4 regions of the Turicibacter sp. St.80E1 genome follow, and region 4 is predicted to be linked to each of the others. Evidence: a T-box and tRNA genes for the amino acid it is inferred to sense, from the RefSeq annotation. Region 4 holds a T-box; the other regions hold tRNA genes.
The links. The T-box of region 4 lies ahead of tyrS (tyrosine--tRNA ligase). A T-box ahead of a tRNA ligase gene usually reads a tRNA of that ligase, here a tRNA-Tyr.
Positions count from the first base shown of each region.

Region 1 (5,550 bases), 680 kb from region 4:
TTAAAGCGGTACGCGAGCTGGGTTCAGAACGTCGTGAGACAGTTCGGTCCCTATCCGTCGTGGGCGTAGGAAATTTGAGAGGAGCTGTCCTTAGTACGAGAGGACCGGGATGGACACACCGCTGGTGTACCAGTTGTTCTGCCAGGAGCATAGCTGGGTAGCTACGTGTGGAAGGGATAAACGCTGAAAGCATCTAAGCGTGAAGCCCCCCTCAAGATGAGATTTCCCATTCGAAAGAAGTAAGATCCCTTGAAGACGACGAGGTAGATAGGTCAGGAGTGGAAGTTTGGTGACAGATGAAGCGGACTGATACTAATCGATCGAGGACTTAACTAAATAGGAAAGGCAAAAACGAGCGGTTATCACAGGCAGAAAGTGAAAAGAACTGAGGAATCACGAAGGTGATGAACAGTTATTGAACTTTACCACTGTGATGCGAGAGTTGCCGGACAAGAAGAAGTAAGCAGAAGATATCTAGTTTTGTGAGATTGATGAAATCTGACAGAAGGTCTAGTGATAAGGGCAAGGAGGGCACACCTGTTCCCATACCGAACACAGAAGTTAAGCTCCTTAGCGCCGAGGGTAGTACGCAAGTGCGAGAGTAGGACGTCGCTAGGCCATAAATAAAAAGCCTCAATAGCTCAGTTGGTTAGAGCACTTGACTGTTAATCAAGGGGTCCTAGGTTCGAGTCCTAGTTGGGGCGCCATTAAAAAATGGCCCGTTGGTGAAGCGGTTTAACACACATGCCTTTCACGCATGCATACACGGGTTCGAATCCCGTACGGGTCACCATTAAAGATAAAAGTGGAGGATTAGCTCAGCTGGGAGAGCATCTGCCTTACAAGCAGAGGGTCGGCGGTTCGAGCCCGTCATCCTCCACCATAAAGAGCCGGAATAGCTCAATTGGTAGAGCAACTGACTTGTAATCAGTAGGTTGCGGGTTCAAGTCCTGCTTCCGGCACCATTATAAATAGGGGTGTAGTTTAACGGTAGAACAGCGGTCTCCAAAACCGTTAGTGTGGGTTCGATTCCTGTCACCCCTGCCATGGCGATTGTGGCGAAGTGGTTAACGCATCGGATTGTGGCTCCGACATTCGTGGGTTCGATTCCCATCAGTCGCCCCATATCTTATATGATTAGGCGCCATAGCCAAGTGGTAAGGCGTGGGACTGCAACTCCCTGATCATCGGTTCAAATCCGATTGGCGCCTCCAATTAGATAGTAATGTGCCTGGGTGGCGGAACTGGTAGACGCACAGGACTTAAAATCCTGCGGGTGGTGACACCCGTGCCGGTTCGATTCCGGCCCTAGGCACCAATTTAATAAAGAGCCGGAATAGCTCAATTGGTAGAGCAACTGACTTGTAATCAGTAGGTTGCGGGTTCAAGTCCTGCTTCCGGCACCATATAATAAAAGAATACGGTGGGGTAGCGAAGTGGCTAAACGCGGCGGACTGTAAATCCGCTCTCTGAGAGTTCGGCGGTTCGAATCCGTCCCCCACCACCACTTAAGAATGGGCTATAGCCAAGCGGTAAGGCAACGGACTTTGACTCCGTCATGCGCTGGTTCGAATCCAGCTAGCCCAGCCAATGATGTCCTGCTAGCTCAGTTGGTAGAGCATCTGACTTTTAATCAGAGGGTCAGAGGTTCGAGTCCTCTGCAGGACACCATTTTTTTAACTGAAAAAGAGTACATAAAGCATAGATAAAAAGCCTGGGTGGCGGAACTGGTAGACGCACAGGACTTAAAATCCTGCGGGTGGTGACACCCGTGCCGGTTCGATTCCGGCCCTAGGCACCAACTAAATAGCGCCCATAGCTCAATTGGATAGAGCGTTTGACTACGGATCAAAAGGTTAGGGGTTCGACTCCTCTTGGGCGCGCCATAAAAAACGGGAAGTGGCTCAGCTTGGTAGAGCACCTGGTTTGGGACCAGGGGGTCGCAGGTTCGAATCCTGTCTTCCCGACCATTAAAAAAGAAAAAGAGAATGGGGACTTAGCTCAGCTGGGAGAGCGCCTGCCTTGCACGCAGGAGGTCAGGGGTTCGATCCCCCTAGTCTCCACCAAAAAGAATTGATCTTTGAAAACTAGATATCTTCTGAAGAAGAAAAGTTAAGTAATAAAGGGCGCACGGAGGATGCCTAGGCACTAGGAGTCGAAGAAGGACGCGACAAACGGCGAAACGCCTCGGGGAGCTGTAAGTAAGCAAAGAGCCGGGGATATCCGAATGGGGAAACCCGCTAGTGGTCATACGCTAGCACCGTATGGTGAATCAATAGCCATAGAGGAGACAGACCCAGGGAACTGAAACATCTAAGTACCTGGAGGAAAAGAAAGAAACATCGATTCCCCAAGTAGCGGCGAGCGAACAGGGAGGAGCCCAAACCGGAGTAATCCGGGGTAGAAGGACCTTCAGAAATGACTGAACATGATAGCCGAATGGTCTGGGAAGGCCAACCGGAGAGGGTGAGAGTCCCGTAGGTGAAATTGTGTGAAGCAGGGAAGGGATCCTGAGTACGGCGGGACACGAGAAATCCCGTCGGAAGCAACGAGGACCATCTCGTAAGGCTAAATACTACCTAGTGACCGATAGTGAACCAGTACCGTGAGGGAAAGGTGAAAAGAACCCCGGAAGGGGAGTGAAAGAGAACCTGAAACCGTGTGCCTACAACTAGTCAGAGCCCGTTAAAGGGTGATGGCGTGCCTTTTGTAGAATGAACCGGCGAGTTACGATATCGTGCAAGGTTAAGTTGAAGAGACGGAGCCGAAGCGAAAGCGAGTCTGAATAGGGCGAGGAGTACGATGTTGTAGACCCGAAACCGTGTGAGCTAGCCATGAGCAGGCTGAAGGTCAGGTAACACTGACTGGAGGGCCGAACCAGGGCACGTTGAAAAGTGCTTGGATGACTTGTGGCTAGGGGTGAAATTCCAATCGAACACGGATATAGCTGGTTCTCTCCGAAATAGCTTTAGGGCTAGCCTCGATAAGAGTCTACTGGAGGTAGAGCACTGAATGGGTGATGGCCCCACCTCGGGGTACTGATCTCAATCAAACTCCGAATGCCAGATAGATATAATCGGGAGTCAGACTGTGGGTGATAAGGTCCATGGTCAAAAGGGAAAGAGCCCAGACCGCCAGCTAAGGCCCCCAAGTGTCCGTTAAGTGGAAAAGGATGTGGAGATGCACAGACAACTAGGAGGTTGGCTTAGAAGCAGCCATCCTTTAAAGAGTGCGTAATAGCTCACTAGTCGAGTGACTCTGCGCCGAAAATGTACCGGGGCTAAACGGACCGCCGAAGCTGCGGATTGACACGAAGTGTCAGTGGTAGGAGAGCGTTCTAACAGCGGAGAAGCAGTACCGGAAGGAGCTGTGGAGCGGTTAGAAGTGAGAATGCCGGTGTGAGTAGCGAAAGATAGGTGAGAATCCTATCCATCGAAAGCCTAAGGTTTCCAGGGGAAGGCTCGTCCGCCCTGGGTAAGTCGGGACCTAAGGTGAGGCCGAAAGGCGTAGCCGATGGACAACAGGTAGAGATTCCTGTACCACTTAATAAACTGAAGGAGTGACGGAGAAGGCTAAGTTGAGCGTGTGAATGGATTCACGTGTAAGCAGTGAGGTGGTCATGTAGGCAAATCCGCATGGCGAAACATTGAGCTGTGATGCCGAAAGCCCGCAAGGGTGAAGTCAGCTGATGTCACGCTTCCAAGAAAAGCTTCTAGGGATAATTTATTAGGTGCCCGTACCGATAACCGACACAGGTAGGCGAGGAGAGAATCCTAAGATGAGCGAGAGAACTCTTGTTAAGGAACTCGGCAAAATGACCCCGTAACTTCGGGAGAAGGGGTGCTTGTGAAAGCAAGCCGCAGTGAAAAGGCCCAGGCGACTGTTTATCAAAAACACAGGTCTCTGCTAAACCGCAAGGTGATGTATAGGGGCTGACGCCTGCCCGGTGCTGGAAGGTTAAGAGGAGAGGTTAGCGCAAGCGAAGCTTTGAATTGAAGCCCCAGTAAACGGCGGCCGTAACTATAACGGTCCTAAGGTAGCGAAATTCCTTGTCGGGTAAGTTCCGACCCGCACGAAAGGCGTAACGATCTGGGCGCTGTCTCAACAAGAGACTCGGTGAAATCATAGTACCTGTGAAGATGCAGGTTACCCGCGACAGGACGGAAAGACCCCGTGGAGCTTTACTGTAGCTTGATATTGAGCACTGGTGACACATGTACAGGATAGGTAGGAGACGAAGAGACCAGGACGCCAGTCTTGGAGGAGTCGCTGTTGGGATACTACCCTTGTGTTACTGGGGTTCTAACCCGTGGCCATGAGCTGGTCAGGGGACAGTGTCAGGTGGGCAGTTTGACTGGGGCGGTCGCCTCCCAAAGAGTAACGGAGGCGCCCAAAGGTTCCCTCAGAATGGTTGGAAATCATTCGAAGAGTGTAAAGGCAGAAGGGAGCTTGACTGCGAGACCAACAAGTCGAGCAGGGACGAAAGTCGGGCTTAGTGATCCGGCGGTACCGAATGGAAGGGCCGTCGCTCAACGGATAAAAGCTACCCCGGGGATAACAGGCTGATCTCCCCCAAGAGTTCACATCGACGGGGAGGTTTGGCACCTCGATGTCGGCTCATCGCATCCTGGGGCTGTAGTCGGTCCCAAGGGTTGGGCTGTTCGCCCATTAAAGCGGTACGCGAGCTGGGTTCAGAACGTCGTGAGACAGTTCGGTCCCTATCCGTCGTGGGCGTAGGAAATTTGAGAGGAGCTGTCCTTAGTACGAGAGGACCGGGATGGACACACCGCTGGTGTACCAGTTGTTCTGCCAGGAGCATAGCTGGGTAGCTACGTGTGGAAGGGATAAACGCTGAAAGCATCTAAGCGTGAAGCCCCCCTCAAGATGAGATTTCCCATTCGAAAGAAGTAAGATCCCTTGAAGACGACGAGGTAGATAGGTCAGGAGTGGAAGTTTGGTGACAGATGAAGCGGACTGATACTAATCGATCGAGGACTTAACTAAATAGGAAAGGCAAAAACGAGCGGTTATCACAGGCAGAAAGTGAAAAGAACTGAGGAATCACGAAGGTGATGAACAGTTATTGAACTTTACCACTGTGATGCGAGAGTTGCCGGACAAGAAGAAGTAAGCAGAAGATATCTAGTTTTGTGAGATTGATGAAATCTGACAGAAGGTCTAGTGATAAGGGCAAGGAGGGCACACCTGTTCCCATACCGAACACAGAAGTTAAGCTCCTTAGCGCCGAGGGTAGTACGCAAGTGCGAGAGTAGGACGTCGCTAGGCCATAAATAAAGAAAAGTACAAGTGAGCGATTATCTTCGAATAAAACTTAGCGAACACAGAAATGGCTGAAAGCCATGAGAGCGTGCGTAAGTTTATAGAGAAGATGCAAACGGTACTAGACAAAAAATGCGGGTGTAGTTTAATGGTAGAACTTCAGCCTTCCAAGCTGACTGTGAGAGTTCGATTCTCTTCACCCGCTCCAAATAGCCAATTAACATCCTTCGGGGTGTTTTTTTTTTAATCTTATATTAATGGACTAACCTT
Region 1 covers NZ_AP039386.1:2,308,849-2,314,398, reverse strand. The annotation lists rRNA gene AC6I0I_RS11190 (23S ribosomal RNA) at 1-336, shown strand, start outside; rRNA gene rrf (5S ribosomal RNA) at 510-618, shown strand; tRNA gene AC6I0I_RS11180 (tRNA-Asn) at 631-707, shown strand; tRNA gene AC6I0I_RS11175 (tRNA-Glu) at 717-793, shown strand; tRNA gene AC6I0I_RS11170 (tRNA-Val) at 808-883, shown strand; tRNA gene AC6I0I_RS11165 (tRNA-Thr) at 890-965, shown strand; tRNA gene AC6I0I_RS11160 (tRNA-Trp) at 974-1,047, shown strand; tRNA gene AC6I0I_RS11155 (tRNA-His) at 1,050-1,125, shown strand; tRNA gene AC6I0I_RS11150 (tRNA-Cys) at 1,141-1,214, shown strand; tRNA gene AC6I0I_RS11145 (tRNA-Leu) at 1,230-1,318, shown strand; tRNA gene AC6I0I_RS11140 (tRNA-Thr) at 1,331-1,406, shown strand; tRNA gene AC6I0I_RS11135 (tRNA-Tyr) at 1,423-1,507, shown strand; tRNA gene AC6I0I_RS11130 (tRNA-Gln) at 1,516-1,590, shown strand; tRNA gene AC6I0I_RS11125 (tRNA-Lys) at 1,596-1,671, shown strand; tRNA gene AC6I0I_RS11120 (tRNA-Leu) at 1,713-1,801, shown strand; tRNA gene AC6I0I_RS11115 (tRNA-Arg) at 1,810-1,886, shown strand; tRNA gene AC6I0I_RS11110 (tRNA-Pro) at 1,894-1,970, shown strand; tRNA gene AC6I0I_RS11105 (tRNA-Ala) at 1,991-2,066, shown strand; rRNA gene AC6I0I_RS11100 (23S ribosomal RNA) at 2,111-5,004, shown strand; rRNA gene rrf (5S ribosomal RNA) at 5,178-5,286, shown strand; tRNA gene AC6I0I_RS11090 (tRNA-Gly) at 5,415-5,488, shown strand.
Region 1: it encodes a tRNA-Tyr, which carries the amino acid that the T-box ahead of tyrS (tyrosine--tRNA ligase) is inferred to sense. The anticodon was not compared.

Region 2 (6,864 bases), 710 kb from region 4:
TACACGTGAATCCATTCACACGCTCAACTTAGCCTTCTCCGTCACTCCTTCAGTTTATTAAGTGGTACAGGAATCTCTACCTGTTGTCCATCGGCTACGCCTTTCGGCCTCACCTTAGGTCCCGACTTACCCAGGGCGGACGAGCCTTCCCCTGGAAACCTTAGGCTTTCGATGGATAGGATTCTCACCTATCTTTCGCTACTCACACCGGCATTCTCACTTCTAACCGCTCCACAGCTCCTTCCGGTACTGCTTCTGTGCTGTTAGAACGCTCTCCTACCACTGACACTTCGTGTCAATCCGCAGCTTCGGCGGTCCGTTTAGCCCCGGTACATTTTCGGCGCAGAGTCACTCGACTAGTGAGCTATTACGCACTCTTTAAAGGATGGCTGCTTCTAAGCCAACCTCCTAGTTGTCTGTGCATCTCCACATCCTTTTCCACTTAACGGACACTTGGGGGCCTTAGCTGGCGGTCTGGGCTCTTTCCCTTTTGACCATGGACCTTATCACCCACAGTCTGACTCCCGATCATATCTATCTGGCATTCGGAGTTTGATTGAGATCAGTACCCCGAGGTGGGGCCATCACCCATTCAGTGCTCTACCTCCAGTAGACTCTTATCGAGGCTAGCCCTAAAGCTATTTCGGAGAGAACCAGCTATATCCGTGTTCGATTGGAATTTCACCCCTAGCCACAAGTCATCCAAGCACTTTTCAACGTGCCCTGGTTCGGCCCTCCAGTCAGTGTTACCTGACCTTCAGCCTGCTCATGGCTAGCTCACACGGTTTCGGGTCTACAACATCGTACTCCTCGCCCTATTCAGACTCGCTTTCGCTTCGGCTCCGTCTCTTCAACTTAACCTTGCACGATATCGTAACTCGCCGGTTCATTCTACAAAAGGCACGCCATCACCCTTTAACGGGCTCTGACTAGTTGTAGGCACACGGTTTCAGGTTCTCTTTCACTCCCCTTCCGGGGTTCTTTTCACCTTTCCCTCACGGTACTGGTTCACTATCGGTCACTAGGTAGTATTTAGCCTTACGAGATGGTCCTCGTTGCTTCCGACGGGATTTCTCGTGTCCCGCCGTACTCAGGATCCCTTCCCTGCTTCACACAATTTCACCTACGGGACTCTCACCCTCTCCGGTTGGCCTTCCCAGACCATTCGGCTATCATGTTCAGTCATTTCTGAAGGTCCTTCTACCCCGGATTACTCCGGTTTGGGCTCCTCCCTGTTCGCTCGCCGCTACTTGGGGAATCGATGTTTCTTTCTTTTCCTCCAGGTACTTAGATGTTTCAGTTCCCTGGGTCTGTCTCCTCTATGGCTATTGATTCACCATACGGTGCTAGCGTATGACCACTAGCGGGTTTCCCCATTCGGATATCCCCGGCTCTTTGCTTACTTACAGCTCCCCGAGGCGTTTCGCCGTTTGTCGCGTCCTTCTTCGACTCCTAGTGCCTAGGCATCCTCCGTGCGCCCTTTATTACTTAACTTTTCTTCTTCAGAAGATATCTAGTTTTCAAAGATCAATTCTTTTTGGTGGAGACTAGGGGGATCGAACCCCTGACCTCCTGCGTGCAAGGCAGGCGCTCTCCCAGCTGAGCTAAGTCCCCATTCTCTTTTTATTTTTTAATGGTCGGGAAGACAGGATTCGAACCTGCGACCCCCTGGTCCCAAACCAGGTGCTCTACCAAGCTGAGCCACTTCCCGTTTTTTATGGCGCGCCCAAGAGGAGTCGAACCCCTAACCTTTTGATCCGTAGTCAAACGCTCTATCCAATTGAGCTATGGGCGCTATTTAGTTGGTGCCTAGGGCCGGAATCGAACCGGCACGGGTGTCACCACCCGCAGGATTTTAAGTCCTGTGCGTCTACCAGTTCCGCCACCCAGGCTTTTTATCTATGCTTTATGTGTTCTTTTTCAGTTAAAAAAATGGTGTCCTGCAGAGGACTCGAACCTCTGACCCTCTGATTAAAAGTCAGATGCTCTACCAACTGAGCTAGCAGGACATCATTGGCTGGGCTAGCTGGATTCGAACCAGCGCATGACGGAGTCAAAGTCCGTTGCCTTACCGCTTGGCTATAGCCCATTCTTAAGTGGTGGTGGGGGACGGATTCGAACCGCCGAACTCTCAGAGAGCGGATTTACAGTCCGCCGCGTTTAGCCACTTCGCTACCCCACCGTATTCTTTTATTATATGGTGCCGGAAGCAGGACTTGAACCCGCAACCTACTGATTACAAGTCAGTTGCTCTACCAATTGAGCTATTCCGGCTCTTTATGGTGGAGGATGACGGGCTCGAACCGCCGACCCTCTGCTTGTAAGGCAGATGCTCTCCCAGCTGAGCTAATCCTCCACTTTTATTTTTAATGGTGACCCGTACGGGATTCGAACCCGTGTATGCATGCGTGAAAGGCATGTGTGTTAAACCGCTTCACCAACGGGCCATTTTTTAATGGCGCCCCAACTAGGACTCGAACCTAGGACCCCTTGATTAACAGTCAAGTGCTCTAACCAACTGAGCTATTGAGGCTTTTTATTTATGGCCTAGCGACGTCCTACTCTCGCACTTGCGTACTACCCTCGGCGCTAAGGAGCTTAACTTCTGTGTTCGGTATGGGAACAGGTGTGCCCTCCTTGCCCTTATCACTAGACCTTCTGTCAGATCTTATCAATCTCACAAAACTAGATATCTTCTGCTTACTTCTTCTTGTCCGGCAACTCTCGCATCACAGTGGTAAAGTTCAATAACTGTTCATCACCTTCGTGATTCCTCAGTTCTTTTCACTTTCTGCCTGTGATAACCGCTCGTTTTTGCCTTTCCTATTTAGTTAAGTCCTCGATCGATTAGTATCAGTCCGCTTCATCTGTCACCAAACTTCCACTCCTGACCTATCTACCTCGTCGTCTTCAAGGGATCTTACTTCTTTCGAATGGGAAATCTCATCTTGAGGGGGGCTTCACGCTTAGATGCTTTCAGCGTTTATCCCTTCCACACGTAGCTACCCAGCTATGCTCCTGGCAGAACAACTGGTACACCAGCGGTGTGTCCATCCCGGTCCTCTCGTACTAAGGACAGCTCCTCTCAAATTTCCTACGCCCACGACGGATAGGGACCGAACTGTCTCACGACGTTCTGAACCCAGCTCGCGTACCGCTTTAATGGGCGAACAGCCCAACCCTTGGGACCGACTACAGCCCCAGGATGCGATGAGCCGACATCGAGGTGCCAAACCTCCCCGTCGATGTGAACTCTTGGGGGAGATCAGCCTGTTATCCCCGGGGTAGCTTTTATCCGTTGAGCGACGGCCCTTCCATTCGGTACCGCCGGATCACTAAGCCCGACTTTCGTCCCTGCTCGACTTGTAGGTCTCGCAGTCAAGCTCCCTTCTGCCTTTACACTCTTCGAATGATTTCCAACCATTCTGAGGGAACCTTTGGGCGCCTCCGTTACTCTTTGGGAGGCGACCGCCCCAGTCAAACTGCCCACCTGACACTGTCCCCTGACCAGCTCATGGCCACGGGTTAGAACCCCAGTAACACAAGGGTAGTATCCCAACAGCGACTCCTCCAAGACTGGCGTCCTGGTCTCTTCGTCTCCTACCTATCCTGTACATGTGTCACCAGTGCTCAATATCAAGCTACAGTAAAGCTCCACGGGGTCTTTCCGTCCTGTCGCGGGTAACCTGCATCTTCACAGGTACTATGATTTCACCGAGTCTCTTGTTGAGACAGCGCCCAGATCGTTACGCCTTTCGTGCGGGTCGGAACTTACCCGACAAGGAATTTCGCTACCTTAGGACCGTTATAGTTACGGCCGCCGTTTACTGGGGCTTCAATTCAAAGCTTCGCTTGCGCTAACCTCTCCTCTTAACCTTCCAGCACCGGGCAGGCGTCAGCCCCTATACATCACCTTGCGGTTTAGCAGAGACCTGTGTTTTTGATAAACAGTCGCCTGGGCCTTTTCACTGCGGCTTGCTTTCACAAGCACCCCTTCTCCCGAAGTTACGGGGTCATTTTGCCGAGTTCCTTAACAAGAGTTCTCTCGCTCATCTTAGGATTCTCTCCTCGCCTACCTGTGTCGGTTATCGGTACGGGCACCTAATAAATTATCCCTAGAAGCTTTTCTTGGAAGCGTGACATCAGCTGACTTCACCCTTGCGGGCTTTCGGCATCACAGCTCAATGTTTCGCCATGCGGATTTGCCTACATGACCACCTCACTGCTTACACGTGAATCCATTCACACGCTCAACTTAGCCTTCTCCGTCACTCCTTCAGTTTATTAAGTGGTACAGGAATCTCTACCTGTTGTCCATCGGCTACGCCTTTCGGCCTCACCTTAGGTCCCGACTTACCCAGGGCGGACGAGCCTTCCCCTGGAAACCTTAGGCTTTCGATGGATAGGATTCTCACCTATCTTTCGCTACTCACACCGGCATTCTCACTTCTAACCGCTCCACAGCTCCTTCCGGTACTGCTTCTGTGCTGTTAGAACGCTCTCCTACCACTGACACTTCGTGTCAATCCGCAGCTTCGGCGGTCCGTTTAGCCCCGGTACATTTTCGGCGCAGAGTCACTCGACTAGTGAGCTATTACGCACTCTTTAAAGGATGGCTGCTTCTAAGCCAACCTCCTAGTTGTCTGTGCATCTCCACATCCTTTTCCACTTAACGGACACTTGGGGGCCTTAGCTGGCGGTCTGGGCTCTTTCCCTTTTGACCATGGACCTTATCACCCACAGTCTGACTCCCGATCATATCTATCTGGCATTCGGAGTTTGATTGAGATCAGTACCCCGAGGTGGGGCCATCACCCATTCAGTGCTCTACCTCCAGTAGACTCTTATCGAGGCTAGCCCTAAAGCTATTTCGGAGAGAACCAGCTATATCCGTGTTCGATTGGAATTTCACCCCTAGCCACAAGTCATCCAAGCACTTTTCAACGTGCCCTGGTTCGGCCCTCCAGTCAGTGTTACCTGACCTTCAGCCTGCTCATGGCTAGCTCACACGGTTTCGGGTCTACAACATCGTACTCCTCGCCCTATTCAGACTCGCTTTCGCTTCGGCTCCGTCTCTTCAACTTAACCTTGCACGATATCGTAACTCGCCGGTTCATTCTACAAAAGGCACGCCATCACCCTTTAACGGGCTCTGACTAGTTGTAGGCACACGGTTTCAGGTTCTCTTTCACTCCCCTTCCGGGGTTCTTTTCACCTTTCCCTCACGGTACTGGTTCACTATCGGTCACTAGGTAGTATTTAGCCTTACGAGATGGTCCTCGTTGCTTCCGACGGGATTTCTCGTGTCCCGCCGTACTCAGGATCCCTTCCCTGCTTCACACAATTTCACCTACGGGACTCTCACCCCCTCCGGTTGGCCTTCCCAGACCATTCGGCTATCATGTTCAGTCATTTCTGAAGGTCCTTCTACCCCGGATTACTCCGGTTTGGGCTCCTCCCTGTTCGCTCGCCGCTACTTGGGGAATCGATGTTTCTTTCTTTTCCTCCAGGTACTTAGATGTTTCAGTTCCCTGGGTCTGTCTCCTCTATGGCTATTGATTCACCATACGGTGCTAGCGTATGACCACTAGCGGGTTTCCCCATTCGGATATCCCCGGCTCTTTGCTTACTTACAGCTCCCCGAGGCGTTTCGCCGTTTGTCGCGTCCTTCTTCGACTCCTAGTGCCTAGGCATCCTCCGTGCGCCCTTTATTACTTAACTTTTCTTCTTCAGAAGATATCTAGTTTTCAAAGATCAATTCCAGGAAAATCGAAATTCTCCCAAAACTAAACAGAACGTCTCTTTCTCCATAGAAAGGAGGTGATCCATCCCCACCTTCCGGTAGGGATACCTTGTTACGACTTCACCCCAATCATCTACCCCACCTTAGGCAGCTCCCTCCTTGCGGTTAGGCCACTGACTTCGGGTGTTGTAAACTCTCGTGGTGTGACGGGCGGTGTGTACAAGACCCGGGAACGTATTCACCGCGACATTCTGATTCGCGATTACTAGCGATTCCAACTTCATGTAGGCGAGTTGCAGCCTACAATCCGAACTGAGATTGGCTTTATGAGGTTTGCTCCACGTCACCGCTTCGCTTCTCTTTGTACCAACCATTGTAGCACGTGTGTAGCCCAGGTCATAAGGGGCATGATGATTTGACGTCATCCCCACCTTCCTCCAGTTTGTCACTGGCAGTCTCGTTAGAGTCCCCATCTTACTGCTGGCAACTAACGACAGGGGTTGCGCTCGTTGCGGGACTTAACCCAACATCTCACGACACGAGCTGACGACAACCATGCACCACCTGTATCCATTGTCCCCGAAGGAAACCCTCTATCTCTAGAGGCGTCAATGGTATGTCAAGACCTGGTAAGGTTCTTCGCGTTGCTTCGAATTAAACCACATGCTCCACCGCTTGTGCGGGTCCCCGTCAATTCCTTTGAGTTTCAGTCTTGCGACCGTACTCCCCAGGCGGAGTGCTTAATGCGTTAACTTCAGCACTGAGGTTCGACCCCCAACACTTAGCACTCATCGTTTACGGCGTGGACTACCAGGGTATCTAATCCTGTTTGCTCCCCACGCTTTCGCGCCTCAGTGTCAGTTGCAGACCAGGAAGCCGCCTTCGCCACTGGTGTTCCTCCATATCTCTACGCATTTCACCGCTACACATGGAATTCCACTTCCCTCTTCTGCACTCAAGTCAACCAGTTTCCAATGACCCTCCACGGTTAAGCCGTGGGCTTTCACATCAGACTTAATTAACCACCTGCGCGCTCTTTACGCCCAATAATTCCGGATAACGCTTGCCACCTACGTATTACCGCGGCTGCTGGCACGTAGTTAGCCGTGGCTTTCTCATAA
Region 2 covers NZ_AP039386.1:2,337,876-2,344,739, forward strand. The annotation lists rRNA gene AC6I0I_RS11290 (23S ribosomal RNA) at 1-1,494, opposite strand, end outside; tRNA gene AC6I0I_RS11295 (tRNA-Ala) at 1,539-1,614, opposite strand; tRNA gene AC6I0I_RS11300 (tRNA-Pro) at 1,635-1,711, opposite strand; tRNA gene AC6I0I_RS11305 (tRNA-Arg) at 1,719-1,795, opposite strand; tRNA gene AC6I0I_RS11310 (tRNA-Leu) at 1,804-1,892, opposite strand; tRNA gene AC6I0I_RS11315 (tRNA-Lys) at 1,934-2,009, opposite strand; tRNA gene AC6I0I_RS11320 (tRNA-Gln) at 2,015-2,089, opposite strand; tRNA gene AC6I0I_RS11325 (tRNA-Tyr) at 2,098-2,182, opposite strand; tRNA gene AC6I0I_RS11330 (tRNA-Thr) at 2,199-2,274, opposite strand; tRNA gene AC6I0I_RS11335 (tRNA-Val) at 2,281-2,356, opposite strand; tRNA gene AC6I0I_RS11340 (tRNA-Glu) at 2,371-2,447, opposite strand; tRNA gene AC6I0I_RS11345 (tRNA-Asn) at 2,457-2,533, opposite strand; rRNA gene rrf (5S ribosomal RNA) at 2,546-2,654, opposite strand; rRNA gene AC6I0I_RS11355 (23S ribosomal RNA) at 2,828-5,721, opposite strand; rRNA gene AC6I0I_RS11360 (16S ribosomal RNA) at 5,814-6,864, opposite strand, start outside.
Region 2: it encodes a tRNA-Tyr, which carries the amino acid that the T-box ahead of tyrS (tyrosine--tRNA ligase) is inferred to sense. The anticodon was not compared.

Region 3 (6,864 bases), 930 kb from region 4:
ATAAAAAGTGTTAAGAGGCCCGTTGGTGAAGCGGTTTAACACACATGCCTTTCACGCATGCATACACGGGTTCGAATCCCGTACGGGTCACCATTAAAAATAAAAGTGGAGGATTAGCTCAGCTGGGAGAGCATCTGCCTTACAAGCAGAGGGTCGGCGGTTCGAGCCCGTCATCCTCCACCATATAAGAATGGGCTATAGCCAAGCGGTAAGGCAACGGACTTTGACTCCGTCATGCGCTGGTTCGAATCCAGCTAGCCCAGCCAATGATGTCCTGCTAGCTCAGTTGGTAGAGCATCTGACTTTTAATCAGAGGGTCAGAGGTTCGAGTCCTCTGCAGGACACCATTTTGAAAAAAGGCGCGTGCCTGAAATAATGAAATGCCTGGGTGGCGGAACTGGTAGACGCACAGGACTTAAAATCCTGCGGGTGGTGACACCCGTGCCGGTTCGATTCCGGCCCTAGGCACCAACTTAAAAGCGCCCATAGCTCAATTGGATAGAGCGTTTGACTACGGATCAAAAGGTTAGGGGTTCGACTCCTCTTGGGCGCGCCATAAAAAGCGTTAAAAAGGCCCGTTGGTGAAGCGGTTTAACACACATGCCTTTCACGCATGCATACACGGGTTCGAATCCCGTACGGGTCACCATTAAAAATAAAAGTGGAGGATTAGCTCAGCTGGGAGAGCATCTGCCTTACAAGCAGAGGGTCGGCGGTTCGAGCCCGTCATCCTCCACCATAAAGAGCCGGAATAGCTCAATTGGTAGAGCAACTGACTTGTAATCAGTAGGTTGCGGGTTCAAGTCCTGCTTCCGGCACCATATGGCGATTGTGGCGAAGTGGTTAACGCATCGGATTGTGGCTCCGACATTCGTGGGTTCGATTCCCATCAGTCGCCCCAGTATGCGGGTGTAGTTTAATGGTAGAACTTCAGCCTTCCAAGCTGACTGTGAGAGTTCGATTCTCTTCACCCGCTCCAATATGAATTTTAACATCCTTCGGGGTGTTTTTTTTTGCATCTATCTTATTCTTTCGCCCTATATGTATCATTAAATTAAGGTTTCTATTTAAATATAGTCAATGAGGGTAAAAAAACTTTCTGAATGCTTATTGAAGACTAGTTTAAAATTAAATACGCCAATTTGAGTGTAAATCGTAATAAAAAGAAAGTAATAGGTTTAGTAGATATATCTAGATTAAATAAGCTTGGTGCGAAAAGTAATTTTTGAACTTTTAAAAAAGGTCCATGTTTTTTATTAAATGTGTGTCATATGTTTTGGTACCCACATGTAAAAGCGGATGACGGAAAGAGGCACATTTATTAAAGAGAAGTGGGGGATAGGTTGGTTTAATAGACAAGAATAGACTTATTAAGCGGTTATCATTACTTCAAATGATGCGCTATTAACTTTAGGTTTCTGAAATGGATAGGTCATATTTCACTTAAGGAGAGTAGAATAGATGAAGGATATTAGAAATTTTCGTTTTAGGATGGTTATAGATTTTTTTTATACGTGGTACTTATTATTTAGAAGGGGAGAAGACGTTATATTATTGAAGTGAACGGTTATAAGGTTTTCCAATCGAGGATAACGTGAGAAGACTATTAATGATTGATTATCTGTTAAGGATACTTGTTCAATAGCATGGATACGATATTTACGCTTAATGAATCCCATTTAAATAAAACTCAGGGATCTTGTGAAATCAGATTATAGACTTTTTATGCTCAACCTATTTATCACGTGAAACATTCCATTGAGGCTTTAATAGGAAAGGAAGGTTGGATAGAGTAAAAGAGACTGAAAAAATAAAAAAAACAAAAAAACTTTTTGACATAGGGTTTGAATCGTGATAAAATAAAAAAGTCGAAAAGGCCCGTTGGTGAAGCGGTTTAACACACATGCCTTTCACGCATGCATACACGGGTTCGAATCCCGTACGGGTCACCATTAAAAATAAAAGTGGAGGATTAGCTCAGCTGGGAGAGCATCTGCCTTACAAGCAGAGGGTCGGCGGTTCGAGCCCGTCATCCTCCACCATAAAGAGCCGGAATAGCTCAATTGGTAGAGCAACTGACTTGTAATCAGTAGGTTGCGGGTTCAAGTCCTGCTTCCGGCACCATATAACAAAAGAATACGGTGGGGTAGCGAAGTGGCTAAACGCGGCGGACTGTAAATCCGCTCTCTGAGAGTTCGGCGGTTCGAATCCGTCCCCCACCACCACTTAAGAATGGGCTATAGCCAAGCGGTAAGGCAACGGACTTTGACTCCGTCATGCGCTGGTTCAAATCCAGCTAGCCCAGCCAATGATGTCCTGCTAGCTCAGTTGGTAGAGCATCTGACTTTTAATCAGAGGGTCAGAGGTTCGAGTCCTCTGCAGGACACCATTTTAAAAAAAGGCGCGTGCCTGAAATAATGAAATGCCTGGGTGGCGGAACTGGTAGACGCACAGGACTTAAAATCCTGCGGGTGGTGACACCCGTGCCGGTTCGATTCCGGCCCTAGGCACCAAAAAGGTCCAGTAATGATAGCAAGAAGGTCACACCTGTTCCCATACCGAACACAGAAGTTAAGCTTCTTAGCGCCGATTGTAGTACGAAAGTGCGAGAGTAGGACGTTGCTGGGCAATAAAAAAAGCCTCAATAGCTCAGTTGGTTAGAGCACTTGACTGTTAATCAAGGGGTCCTAGGTTCGAGTCCTAGTTGGGGCGCCATAAAATATTATCTTTTAGAAAGATTATATTTGAAAAATTAATATAAAATGAAGGCGGAGTAGCTCAACTGGCTAGAGCGTACGGTTCATACCCGTGAGGTTGTGGGTTCGAGTCCCTCCTCCGCTACCAAAATAAATATGGAAAAATGGAGGAATACCCAAGTCCGGCTGAAGGGATCGGTCTTGAAAACCGACAGGGCGTGAAAGCGTCGCGGGGGTTCGAATCCCTCTTCCTCCGCCATATTAAAATAAATAAACATCGCGGGGTGGAGCAGTTGGTAGCTCGTCGGGCTCATAACCCGAAGGTCGCAGGTTCAAGTCCTGTCCCCGCAACCAAAAGGTCCAGTGGTGTAGCGGTTAACATGCCTGCCTGTCACGCAGGAGATCGCGGGTTCGATTCCCGTCTGGACCGCCATTTAAATAAAAGGCTTGGTAGCTCAGTCGGTAGAGCAAAGGACTGAAAATCCTTGTGTCGGCGGTTCGATTCCGTCCCAAGCCACCATTTAAGAATGGGCTATAGCCAAGCGGTAAGGCAACGGACTTTGACTCCGTCATGCGCTGGTTCGAATCCAGCTAGCCCAGCCAATGATGTCCTGCTAGCTCAGTTGGTAGAGCATCTGACTTTTAATCAGAGGGTCAGAGGTTCGAGTCCTCTGCAGGACACCATTTTGAAAAAAGGCGCGTGCCTGAAATAATGAAATGCCTGGGTGGCGGAACTGGTAGACGCACAGGACTTAAAATCCTGCGGGTGGTGACACCCGTGCCGGTTCGATTCCGGCCCTAGGCACCAAAAAAGGTCCAGTAATGATAGCAAGAAGGTCACACCTGTTCCCATACCGAACACAGAAGTTAAGCTTCTTAGCGCCGATGGTAGTACGAAAGTGCGAGAGTAGGACGTTGCTGGGCAACAAAAAAGCCTCAATAGCTCAGTTGGTTAGAGCACTTGACTGTTAATCAAGGGGTCCTAGGTTCGAGTCCTAGTTGGGGCGCCATAAAAAGCCGGAATAGCTCAATTGGTAGAGCAACTGACTTGTAATCAGTAGGTTGCGGGTTCAAGTCCTGCTTCCGGCACCATATTTAAATAATAGGGGTGTAGTTTAACGGTAGAACAGCGGTCTCCAAAACCGTTAGTGTGGGTTCGATTCCTGTCACCCCTGCCATGGCGATTGTGGCGAAGTGGTTAACGCATCGGATTGTGGCTCCGACATTCGTGGGTTCGATTCCCATCAGTCGCCCCAGTATGCGGGTGTAGTTTAATGGTAGAACTTCAGCCTTCCAAGCTGACTGTGAGAGTTCGATTCTCTTCACCCGCTCCAATATGATTTTAACATCCTTCGGGGTGTTTTTTTTATTAAAAATCATATATAATAGTTGAACTGCCAGTGATATTGATTCAGGGAGGTTTATTATGAAAGTGATTATAATCGGTGGTGTTGCTGCTGGGATGAGCGCGGCTGCAAAGTTAAAACGTGCGAATAAGGAAGCCGACGTTGTTGTGTATGAAAAATCTAAGCATGTTTCGTTTGGGGCTTGCGGATTACCTTATTTTGTTGGAAACTTTTTTGAGGATTCAAATAAGATGATTGCTCGAACAGCAGAACAGTTTAATGCTTCAGGTATTTCGGTTAATACAGAACATGAGGTTTTGTCTATTAATACGATGAATCAAACGGTATCGGTTAAAAATTTATTAACTGAAGAGATCTTTACAGATCATTATGATCAATTGATGATTGCAACAGGTGCGAGCGCTATTATTCCTCCGATAAAAAATGTTCATGTAGGGAATGTTTTCACCTTAAAAAGTATGGAAGATGGTCTAGCTTTAAAAAATATGATGACTAATGAGGCTTTAAAACGTATTGCGATTGTTGGAGCAGGATTTATTGGTTTAGAGGTTGTTGAGGCAGCTAAGCAATACGGGAAAGAGATACACGTATTTCAATTAAATGACCGCGTACTTGTTGATACATTTGATAAGGAAGTTACAGATATTTTAGAAGAAGAATTAAGACAGCAAGGCGTTCACTTACACTTGAATAATACGGTTACTGAGTTAATCGGCGACACTCAGGTGCAAAAAGTTGTGTCAACTGATGGAATATTTGATATTGATTTAGTTGTTTTAACAACGGGTGTTCGTCCTAATACAACCTTTTTAAAGGATAGTGGCCTTGAGATGACGGCAAATGGAGCAATTATTATTGATGAGGAAGGGCGTACTTCAGTACAGGGCATTTATGCCGCAGGAGATTGTGCAACTATTTCTCATCGTTTAAAGAAGGACCCTGCATATATTCCTTTAGCAACTGGTGCTAATAAGATGGGACGTATTATTGGTGAAAATTTAGCCGGGGCTCATAAGAAGTTTAACGGATCTTTGGCCTCTGCTTGTTTGAAGGTCTTAAGTTTAGAGGCGGGACGCACAGGATTATCCGAAAAAGAAGTGCAAGATTTAGGAATTGATTATCGCTCTGTCTTTATTACTGATATGAACCAAACCTCATACTATCCCGGACAATCTAAAATATCTGTTAAGTTAATTTATGATGCTCATACGAAAGTTATTTTAGGGGGACAGGTTGTTGGACGCAAAGATGCTGTTCAACGTGTTAATGTTTTGGCAACGGCTATTTTTGCACGTTTAACGACAGACCAATTGGCAATGTTAGATTTATGCTATGCACCACCATTTTCAAGAACTTGGGATGTTTTAAATATAGCAGGAAGTGTTGCAAAGTAAAGTTTTGAATGAAAGAACTTATGTCAAACATGAAAACTGTTTAAGACATAAGTTCTTTTTTTGTGTCAAATAGAAAAAAAGTCAATATAATAACTAGTAAAGGAGGGATTATTATGAATGAAAATGATAGTGCTCCTATTAACTGTGATGAATGTCATCATGATCAGGGATTCAGTAAAGAAGTGTTAAAAGAGGCAGGAGTTACAACGGGTTATTTACCAAAGGAAACTCCACCTATAGACCATCCGATGCATCGCCGATTACATTTTTTGATGTTTTTAATTTTAATCTTCTTTTTCTTAATTGTGGTTCTAATCGGAGGCAGTCGTCTTTCTTTAACAGGGGAGGAAAAATTAAATACGGAATTGGTAGAAATTCCGATTATTTTAGGAGATGTCTAGTGTTTATAGACATCTTTTGTTTATTTTGTCGGAATATGTAATCCTATAATAGGACGGAGATTGTTAGTTTATGTGATATAATGAAAAAAAGTGTGAATTAAGGGAGTGAAGGGTTTGAACAAGAAGGTAAAGCAGTTATTTGAGTATTTATTAGCACTCCGTCATTTAACGAATCAACCGATTCGTGAGATTAAAATGTATGAAAAAACATGGATGTTAGAAGAGTTGCCTGTTGGTGAAGGATGCTTTCTAGGAGGAGCTGGTGTTGATTCTCGGGCCTATCTAGAGGTGCACCAACAAGTTTTTAAAAATGATTATCCTTCTTTTGACGATAAAATAGGACAGGTATTATCGTTATTAAAATTTGATTACACTAAAGATGGAAGTTCTGTTTGTGAGGTTAATGAACTTAATATAATTATGATGCAGCAACTTAATCAATTAGAAGAAAAGGCAAAAAAAATTGATTTAAATTTTGTAAATTTAACAGATTGGGAACGTTTATTGCTAGATTTTTTTGCGCCGACAATTGAAAAAAATGAGCTTTTTTTACGCCTTGAGGGAGCGGAGTCGACGATGAGACAGTTGCTAAGTGATTATGAGGCTTGGATTAGTAAATGGAGTCAATGGTCACTTGTTCAGAAGAAAAAACGTCAGGTACAAAAGCTTTATGACTACTTTTTTCAATTAAGACAAATGATGAAGTCAGAGGAGCATTCTTTTGAAATAATGATGGGAATTGGGATGTTAACTTATCAGTTAAAGCAGCCGATTCATCACCCGATGCTTGTAATGAGGCTAGAACTTGATTTTGATGCTGAAAATGGTGTCGCTAAATTATTGCCAGGTACCCGCGGTTATCAATTGGATTTAGAAGTTTTAGCAGGGGTTGAGTTTTCTAACCAACAGGAGATTATGCAATTAAAGGAAAGTATTTTGGATCAGTTTATTTCTCCCTTTGATTCGGAGACAACGGAGGGAATTTTGAGGCAATTGGTTCATTATA
Region 3 covers NZ_AP039386.1:703,303-710,166, forward strand. The annotation lists tRNA gene AC6I0I_RS03370 (tRNA-Arg) at 1-1, shown strand, start outside; tRNA gene AC6I0I_RS03375 (tRNA-Glu) at 17-93, shown strand; tRNA gene AC6I0I_RS03380 (tRNA-Val) at 108-183, shown strand; tRNA gene AC6I0I_RS03385 (tRNA-Gln) at 192-266, shown strand; tRNA gene AC6I0I_RS03390 (tRNA-Lys) at 272-347, shown strand; tRNA gene AC6I0I_RS03395 (tRNA-Leu) at 383-471, shown strand; tRNA gene AC6I0I_RS03400 (tRNA-Arg) at 480-556, shown strand; tRNA gene AC6I0I_RS03405 (tRNA-Glu) at 573-649, shown strand; tRNA gene AC6I0I_RS03410 (tRNA-Val) at 664-739, shown strand; tRNA gene AC6I0I_RS03415 (tRNA-Thr) at 746-821, shown strand; tRNA gene AC6I0I_RS03420 (tRNA-His) at 826-901, shown strand; tRNA gene AC6I0I_RS03425 (tRNA-Gly) at 906-979, shown strand; tRNA gene AC6I0I_RS03430 (tRNA-Glu) at 1,876-1,952, shown strand; tRNA gene AC6I0I_RS03435 (tRNA-Val) at 1,967-2,042, shown strand; tRNA gene AC6I0I_RS03440 (tRNA-Thr) at 2,049-2,124, shown strand; tRNA gene AC6I0I_RS03445 (tRNA-Tyr) at 2,141-2,225, shown strand; tRNA gene AC6I0I_RS03450 (tRNA-Gln) at 2,234-2,308, shown strand; tRNA gene AC6I0I_RS03455 (tRNA-Lys) at 2,314-2,389, shown strand; tRNA gene AC6I0I_RS03460 (tRNA-Leu) at 2,425-2,513, shown strand; rRNA gene rrf (5S ribosomal RNA) at 2,520-2,628, shown strand; tRNA gene AC6I0I_RS03470 (tRNA-Asn) at 2,639-2,715, shown strand; tRNA gene AC6I0I_RS03475 (tRNA-Met) at 2,768-2,844, shown strand; tRNA gene AC6I0I_RS03480 (tRNA-Ser) at 2,863-2,955, shown strand; tRNA gene AC6I0I_RS03485 (tRNA-Met) at 2,975-3,050, shown strand; tRNA gene AC6I0I_RS03490 (tRNA-Asp) at 3,054-3,129, shown strand; tRNA gene AC6I0I_RS03495 (tRNA-Phe) at 3,141-3,216, shown strand; tRNA gene AC6I0I_RS03500 (tRNA-Gln) at 3,225-3,299, shown strand; tRNA gene AC6I0I_RS03505 (tRNA-Lys) at 3,305-3,380, shown strand; tRNA gene AC6I0I_RS03510 (tRNA-Leu) at 3,416-3,504, shown strand; rRNA gene rrf (5S ribosomal RNA) at 3,512-3,620, shown strand; tRNA gene AC6I0I_RS03520 (tRNA-Asn) at 3,630-3,706, shown strand; tRNA gene AC6I0I_RS03525 (tRNA-Thr) at 3,713-3,788, shown strand; tRNA gene AC6I0I_RS03530 (tRNA-Trp) at 3,801-3,874, shown strand; tRNA gene AC6I0I_RS03535 (tRNA-His) at 3,877-3,952, shown strand; tRNA gene AC6I0I_RS03540 (tRNA-Gly) at 3,957-4,030, shown strand; gene AC6I0I_RS03545 (CoA-disulfide reductase) at 4,123-5,457, shown strand; gene AC6I0I_RS03550 (hypothetical protein) at 5,571-5,858, shown strand; gene AC6I0I_RS03555 (PDDEXK-like endonuclease domain-containing protein) at 5,973-6,864, shown strand, end outside.
Region 3: it encodes a tRNA-Tyr, which carries the amino acid that the T-box ahead of tyrS (tyrosine--tRNA ligase) is inferred to sense. The anticodon was not compared.

Region 4 (6,864 bases):
TGTTCACCGTCCAGACTTCGTATCATTCGATGAAGCTACAATGACTGGAACATTCGTACGTTTACCAGAACGTTCTGAAGTATTCGCTGATATCCACGAAAACTTAATCGTAGAGTTCTACAGCCGTTAATCTTTAATCTAACGGTAAAAAAGACTTCGAGCAATCGAAGTCTTTTTTTTATTCAATTCAATAAAAAAAGGAAAGAATTTATCTTTCCTTTTAAACATGTTTAATTAAGAAATATTTTTTCTTTCCACGACGAATAACTGTAAATTTACCACCAATGGCTTGTTCTTTAGAAACTACATAGTCTAAGTCCTTCACCTTTTCACCGTTAATAGAAATTGAGTTATTATTAATGAACTCACGTGATTCACGTTTTGAGCTTGCTGCTTTCGCAAAAACAAGGGCATCAACTAAGTTTAAATCTTCTGCTAATTCAACTGAAGGCACATCTTTAAACCCAACTTCAATCTCTTCAGCTGATAGATCTGATAAATTCCCGCTAAATAATGCTTGAGTAATTTTTAAAGCTTGCTCATAAGCCTCGTACCCGTGAACAAGTGTCACCACTTCTTTCGCTAATGCCTTTTGTGCTAAACGTTCATGTGGTGCCGCTGTAAATGCTTCTTCAATCGCATTAATTTCTTCCTGTGATAAGAAAGTAAAATATTTTAAGAATTTAATCGCATCTTCATCCGCCGTATTAATTAAAAACTGATACATTTCATAAGGAGTTGTTTTCGTACGATCTAGCCAAATCGCTCCACCAGCAGTTTTTCCGAATTTTGTTCCATCAGACTTTGTCACTAATGGCATCGTTAACCCAACTGCTTTCGCCTCATGGCCCATCGTTTTACGGATTAATTCTAACCCTGATGTAATATTCCCCCATTGATCTGATCCACCAATTTGAAGAACACATTTTTTAGTCTCGTATAAGTGTTTAAAATCCATCCCTTGTAAAATTGTGTATGAAAACTCGGTAAATGTCATTCCGTGATCTAAACGAGAGCATACCGTATCTTTCGCCAAAATATAATTAATATTAAAGTATTTTCCGAAGTCACGTAAAAATTCAATCATACTTAAATTTGATGTCCAATCATAGTTATTTACTAACTCAGCCGCGTTTGATTGATCACCAAACTCAAGAAACTGCGACAACTGACGTTTAATACTTTCTGACCATTTAATAACCGTCTCATGGCTATTTTCTTGGCGTTCTGCTGAACGTCCTGTTGGGTCTCCAATTAATCCTGTAGCCCCTCCTACAAGTGGAAGTGGCTTATGCCCTGCTCGTTGAAATCTCTTTAACGTTAAAATAGGAAGTAATGATCCAATATGTAAACTATCTGCCGTTGGGTCAAATCCACAATAAAGTTTAATATTTCCTTCTTCCATTAATGCATCTAATGCTTCTAAATCTGTACAGTCGTTAATTAAACCACGCCACTGTAATTCTTTTAAAAATTCATTCTTCATAGGTTCACCTCATTTAATCATTTTTAGATCATTCACTTCCTTAAAGCATGCTAGATTCGAACCTCTTCTTCGCGCCATAAAAAAAACCCTTCAGATGTTTAAAAACATCATGAAGGGACGAAATGTCGCGGTACCACCCTACTTGTTAAATATCGTCTATTTAACCACTCAAGTTGATAACGGTAAAAACCGGTTCTAACGAACATGCTCCAAGAATGTAATTCGTGATTATCACGGCCTTAGTTCTCACCAATCACTAAGTCTCTGTCACTGCCCTTTAATAATCATTACTTGTGTCTTATCATTGCATTATTATTAACGTTTGGATTATAACAAATTATATCTTATACTGTCAAGATTATCGAGTCGTTTGACGCCAAACAAATGAGTGAGGTAACGTAATTTGAGTTTCCGTAATTTCTTCCTCTTTCATCAATTTAGTTAATAAGCGCATGGCAACAGCCCCAATATCATAAGTCGGAATGTTAATTGTACTTAATTGTGGGCGTGACATAATCGCATATTTTGTATTTTGGAATCCGATAATTTCTAAATCTTGAGGAACATTAATTCCATGATCAATGGCCGCATTCATAAACATGACAGCTACCGAATCACGAACCGCTAAAGCTGCTTCTGGCGCTTTATTATTATCAAAAAACTCTTTAAACGCATTTAATGAACTTTCAAATTTAGTATATAAACCTAAGACACGAGGTTCTAATCCCGCTTCCTCTAATGCTCGACGATACCCTTGTTCTTTTAAATCGTTCATCGCATGGTGTGAACTTGAAGTAATAAACGCGATATCTTTATTTCCGTTTTCAATTAACTTTTTAGTTGCTTCATAAGCAGCTAATTCATAATCAATTAAAACAGCGGGTAAACGACCTTCTAAATCTTTAACTGATAATAATACAGTTGGAACCGTGTCCGTAGCTAATCGCTCAACCTCATCATCTGTTAATTTATCGGCCATCATTAAAACACCATCAACCTGAGAAGCAATCATATTTTGCCACGCATTATTCGCAATATCATTTTCATTATGTGTGACATTTAAGAACACAGAATAGCGATATTTATCCGCAATATCAGCTACCCCATCGATCATTTCCGATGCTGATGCACGTGAACATGTTGGGACAATCAGTCCAACATTAGTTGAACGGCGACTCGCTAATCCTCGTGCAATCGCATTAGGACGATATCCCAACTCCTTAATTGCTGTTAAAACACGCTCACGTGTTTTTGGTTTTACCTTTTCAGGGTTATTTAACACGCGTGAAACGGTCGCTAATGAAACATCTGCAACACGTGCCACGTCATAAATGGTTACTTTAGACATATCATACACTCCTACTGCTTTAAAATTTCCTGCACTTTTTTATTTTGATTACTCACAATTATCGACATTGTAAGCACTAATATTGTCTGTTTATTCAACTCTCTCTACCATTTTATAAGAATTGTACTTATTTATCAACATTTTAATGAAAATTTTCATTTTTAAATCGCTTGCTTTTTCTACTTATTTTTAGTATGGACAGGAAATGTTTAACTTATTCTAGTTGCGTAGTTTTTTGTAAAATAAATCAAATTCTTCTAAACTCATTTGCTGATTAGCATCCGATAACGCCAACATTGGGTTTGGATGTACCTCAGCCATAATTCCATCAGCTCCAACCGCTAAAGCCGCCTTTGCAATCGGTAATAAAATATCCTTACGTCCTGTTGAGTGGGTAATATCAACAAAAACAGGTAAATGCGTTTCACGTTTTAAAATAGGCACTGCTGAAATATCTAATGTATTACGTGTTGCCTTTTCATATGTACGAATTCCACGTTCGCATAACATCACATTTGGATTTCCATGCATCGCAATATATTCCGCAGCATTGACAAACTCTTCAATGGTTGCACTTAATCCGCGCTTTAATAAAACCGGTTTGTTAATATGCCCTAATGCTTTTAGCAGGGAAAAGTTCTGCATATTACGTGCCCCAATTTGGATGACATCAACGTATGGTAAGGCGGCCTCTAAATCACCTGCATCCATGATTTCACTCACCACACGTAAACCATATTTTTTAGCTGCTTCCGACATCATCTTTAACCCTTCAATACCAAGCCCTTGGAAATCATAAGGAGATGTACGTGGCTTAAATGCCCCACCTCTAATATACTTTAATCCTTTTTCAGATAGATTTTTTGCAACACGCTCCATTTGTTCCTTTGATTCTACGCTACATGGACCGAAAACAAAGGTCGGTTCACCATCACCAATCATATCCCCTTGAACATCGATGACAGTATCTTCTAATTTATTTTTACGCGAAACGAGTAATCCCTTTTTATGACTTTTCTCTTCTTGAAGTTTGACACTTACTTTAAAAATTTCTTTGAATACGTGAATCAGCATCTCATCTGTTAAGGGTCCCTGATTTTTTTCTCTTAACTTTTCTATAATTTGCTGTTCACGAATCGGATCATATTTTTTTAATCCTTGCTTGTCCTTTTCACGACCAATTGCCTCTACTAAAGCTGTTCGCTCATTTAATAAATCTAACAATTGATCGTTAATTTCATCAATTCGATTTCTTAATTGTGTTAAATTTTCACTTGTCATGTTATCACCTCATGATTATAGTTTATATGTTATTATAGGGATTAATTACTTTTTTTAACTTATTAGCACAAATAAGGTAAAAAAAGGAACAAGTTTTACTTGCTCCCCTTTTTTACTAACCGCGTAAAACAGCTGAATGTTCATCTGTTAAAGCATTTAATACTTTTTGATGAACAGGTTGTAAGTCCTCATCAGTTAAAGTCTTCTCATTATCTAAATAATACAATGAAATAGCAACTGATTTCTTACCATCTTCAACACCTTTACCTTCGTAAACATCGAAGACTTCTACATTTTGTAAAAGCTTATTAGCCGCTCTTTTTATCGTTTGCACTAAATCTCCCGCTAAAACATCTCGGTTCACAACTAAAGCAATATCGCGTGTCATTCCCGGATGCTTAGGCACTGGTTTATACGATTGTCTTGATGAATCTAATGTAAATAAAAGATCTAATGATAATTCAAAGACATACGTCTCATTTAAATCAAGCGTACGTTGTAATTCTGGATGAATTTGTCCAACAACTCCGACTAATACCTCATTAACGTATACCATTGCCGAACGTCCTGGATGAAAATCTTTATACTCTTCAGGTACAACAGGCACATAAGTCACATTTAAATGACCCATCTCTTCTAAAAGTGTATCCACATACCCTTTCACCATATAAAAATCAACTTTTTCAACTTTTGATTGCCACTTATTTGTTTCTAAATGACCCGTCATTGCTCCCGAAATCTTTGTTTCCTCTAAATAGCGATCATTTTCTTTAGCATAGACCTTCCCAATTTCATAAATTGCAACGTTCTCAATCGTACGTGCATTATTATAGGCAACAACTTCTAACAATTGAGGAATTGTCGATTGACGTAAATAAGCGCGTTCTTCGCTCATTGGCATCGCCAATTTCACAAGCTCCTTCTTAGTTTTTGGCAATGATAAACATTGTTCCGCCTTCTTAGCTCCTGTTAAAGAGTAAGTAATCACTTGAGTAAGACCACATGCCATTAACGTTTGATGCGCTTGATGACGAAGTAATTGAAGTGGACTATATCCGCCCTTCATATCCGTCGCCGGAAGCGTCATTGGAATATTATCATATCCGTAAATACGTCCTGCCTCCTCAATTAAATCCTCAACAATAGTAATATCTAATCGACGAGAAGGAACATTAACTTTAAACACCTCTTGATCTACCGTATAAGCAAAACCTAATCTTTCCCAAATAGTGGCCACTTCATCTGTTGTCATCGTTGTTCCTAAAACAGAGTTAATTTTATCAGCTGTAATTTCAATGACAACTGGCGTCATTACCCACTCATCACATGCTACAATTCCTTGACAAACTTCCCCGTTCGCCAATTGTGCCAACAATTCAGCAGCACGATTAAGCGCTAATTCTGTACGATTTGGATCAATTCCTTTTTCAAAGCGTGCTGATGATTCTGAACGTAATCCTAGGCGTGTTGATGTTTGGCGAACAGATAAACGATCAAATAAAGCAGACTCTAATAAGACATTAGTTGTCTGATCCGTTACTTCTGTCTCAAGTCCTCCCATCACTCCTGCAATCGCAATCGGTTTAACTCCATCCGTAATCACGAGGTCGCCCGCAACTAACTCACGATCTGTCCCATCTAAAGTAGTCATTGTTTCCCCTGATACGGCCTCTCTTACCACAATCTCTTTTGAAGAAATTGTATCATAGTCAAAAGCGTGTAAAGGCTGCCCCATCTCTAACATCACATAGTTTGTGACATCGACAACATTATTTTTAGGACGCATTCCTGCTGCAATTAAGCGGGCCTGTAACCATTGTGGAGATTCCTTGATCTCAACATTTTTTACGACGCGAGCTAGATAGCGAGGCGCTTTGTTTGTCATCGAGCTCACTTTAATTAATTCAGCTGCCGATTCTTTTACCTCCTGCACATTCACCGCATCAAAATGAACGTCACGTGATAAGATAGCTGCAACTTCGTAAGCCACCCCATACATCGATAAGCAATCCATACGGTTAGGTGTTAGTCCTAGTTCAATAATCGTATCATGGAATTTTAAGTACTCTAAGGCGTCCATTCCGATTGGAGCATCATCTGCGCAAACGAAAATTCCATCCGCATAAGCATGTGGAACTAACTTTTGTTCAATTCCTAACTCCTTTAATGAACAACACATTCCGTTTGAAGCCTCACCGCGTAATTTTGATTTTTTAATTTTGAAATTTCCAGGTAAAACTGCACCCGGTTTAGCGACAATAATTTTTTGTCCAGCTGCGATATTTTTCGCACCACACACGATTTGTACAACTCCGTCTTCTCCACCAACATTGACTTGACAAACCGATAATTTATCCGCATTTGGATGTTGCACACGTTCCTCCACATAACCAATCACCACATTTGTAGCGGTTGATAGAACGTTCACCGATTCAACCTCTATTCCTGTACGCGTAATCTTCTCTGCTAACTCTTTTGGATTTATATCGCTTAAATCAACGTACTGGCTTAACCAATTCACTGAAACTAACATGTAAATAGCCTCCCACTTTTATCTTATTTAAATTGATTGATAAATCTTAAATCATTAATATAGAAATTTCGAATATCTTCAATGCCATACTTTAACATCGCAATACGTTCTGCCCCAATTCCGAAGGCAAATCCTTGATATTTCTTAGAATCAAATCCTGACATTTCTAACACATTTGGATGCACCATTCCAGCACCTAAGATTTCAATCCATCCT
Region 4 covers NZ_AP039386.1:1,631,681-1,638,544, forward strand. The annotation lists gene rpsD (30S ribosomal protein S4) at 1-130, shown strand, start outside; gene tyrS (tyrosine--tRNA ligase) at 221-1,486, opposite strand; T-box leader at 1,597-1,800, opposite strand; gene AC6I0I_RS07935 (substrate-binding domain-containing protein) at 1,845-2,834, opposite strand; gene AC6I0I_RS07940 (bifunctional 3-deoxy-7-phosphoheptulonate synthase/chorismate mutase) at 3,054-4,115, opposite strand; gene pheT (phenylalanine--tRNA ligase subunit beta) at 4,231-6,648, opposite strand; gene pheS (phenylalanine--tRNA ligase subunit alpha) at 6,672-6,864, opposite strand, start outside.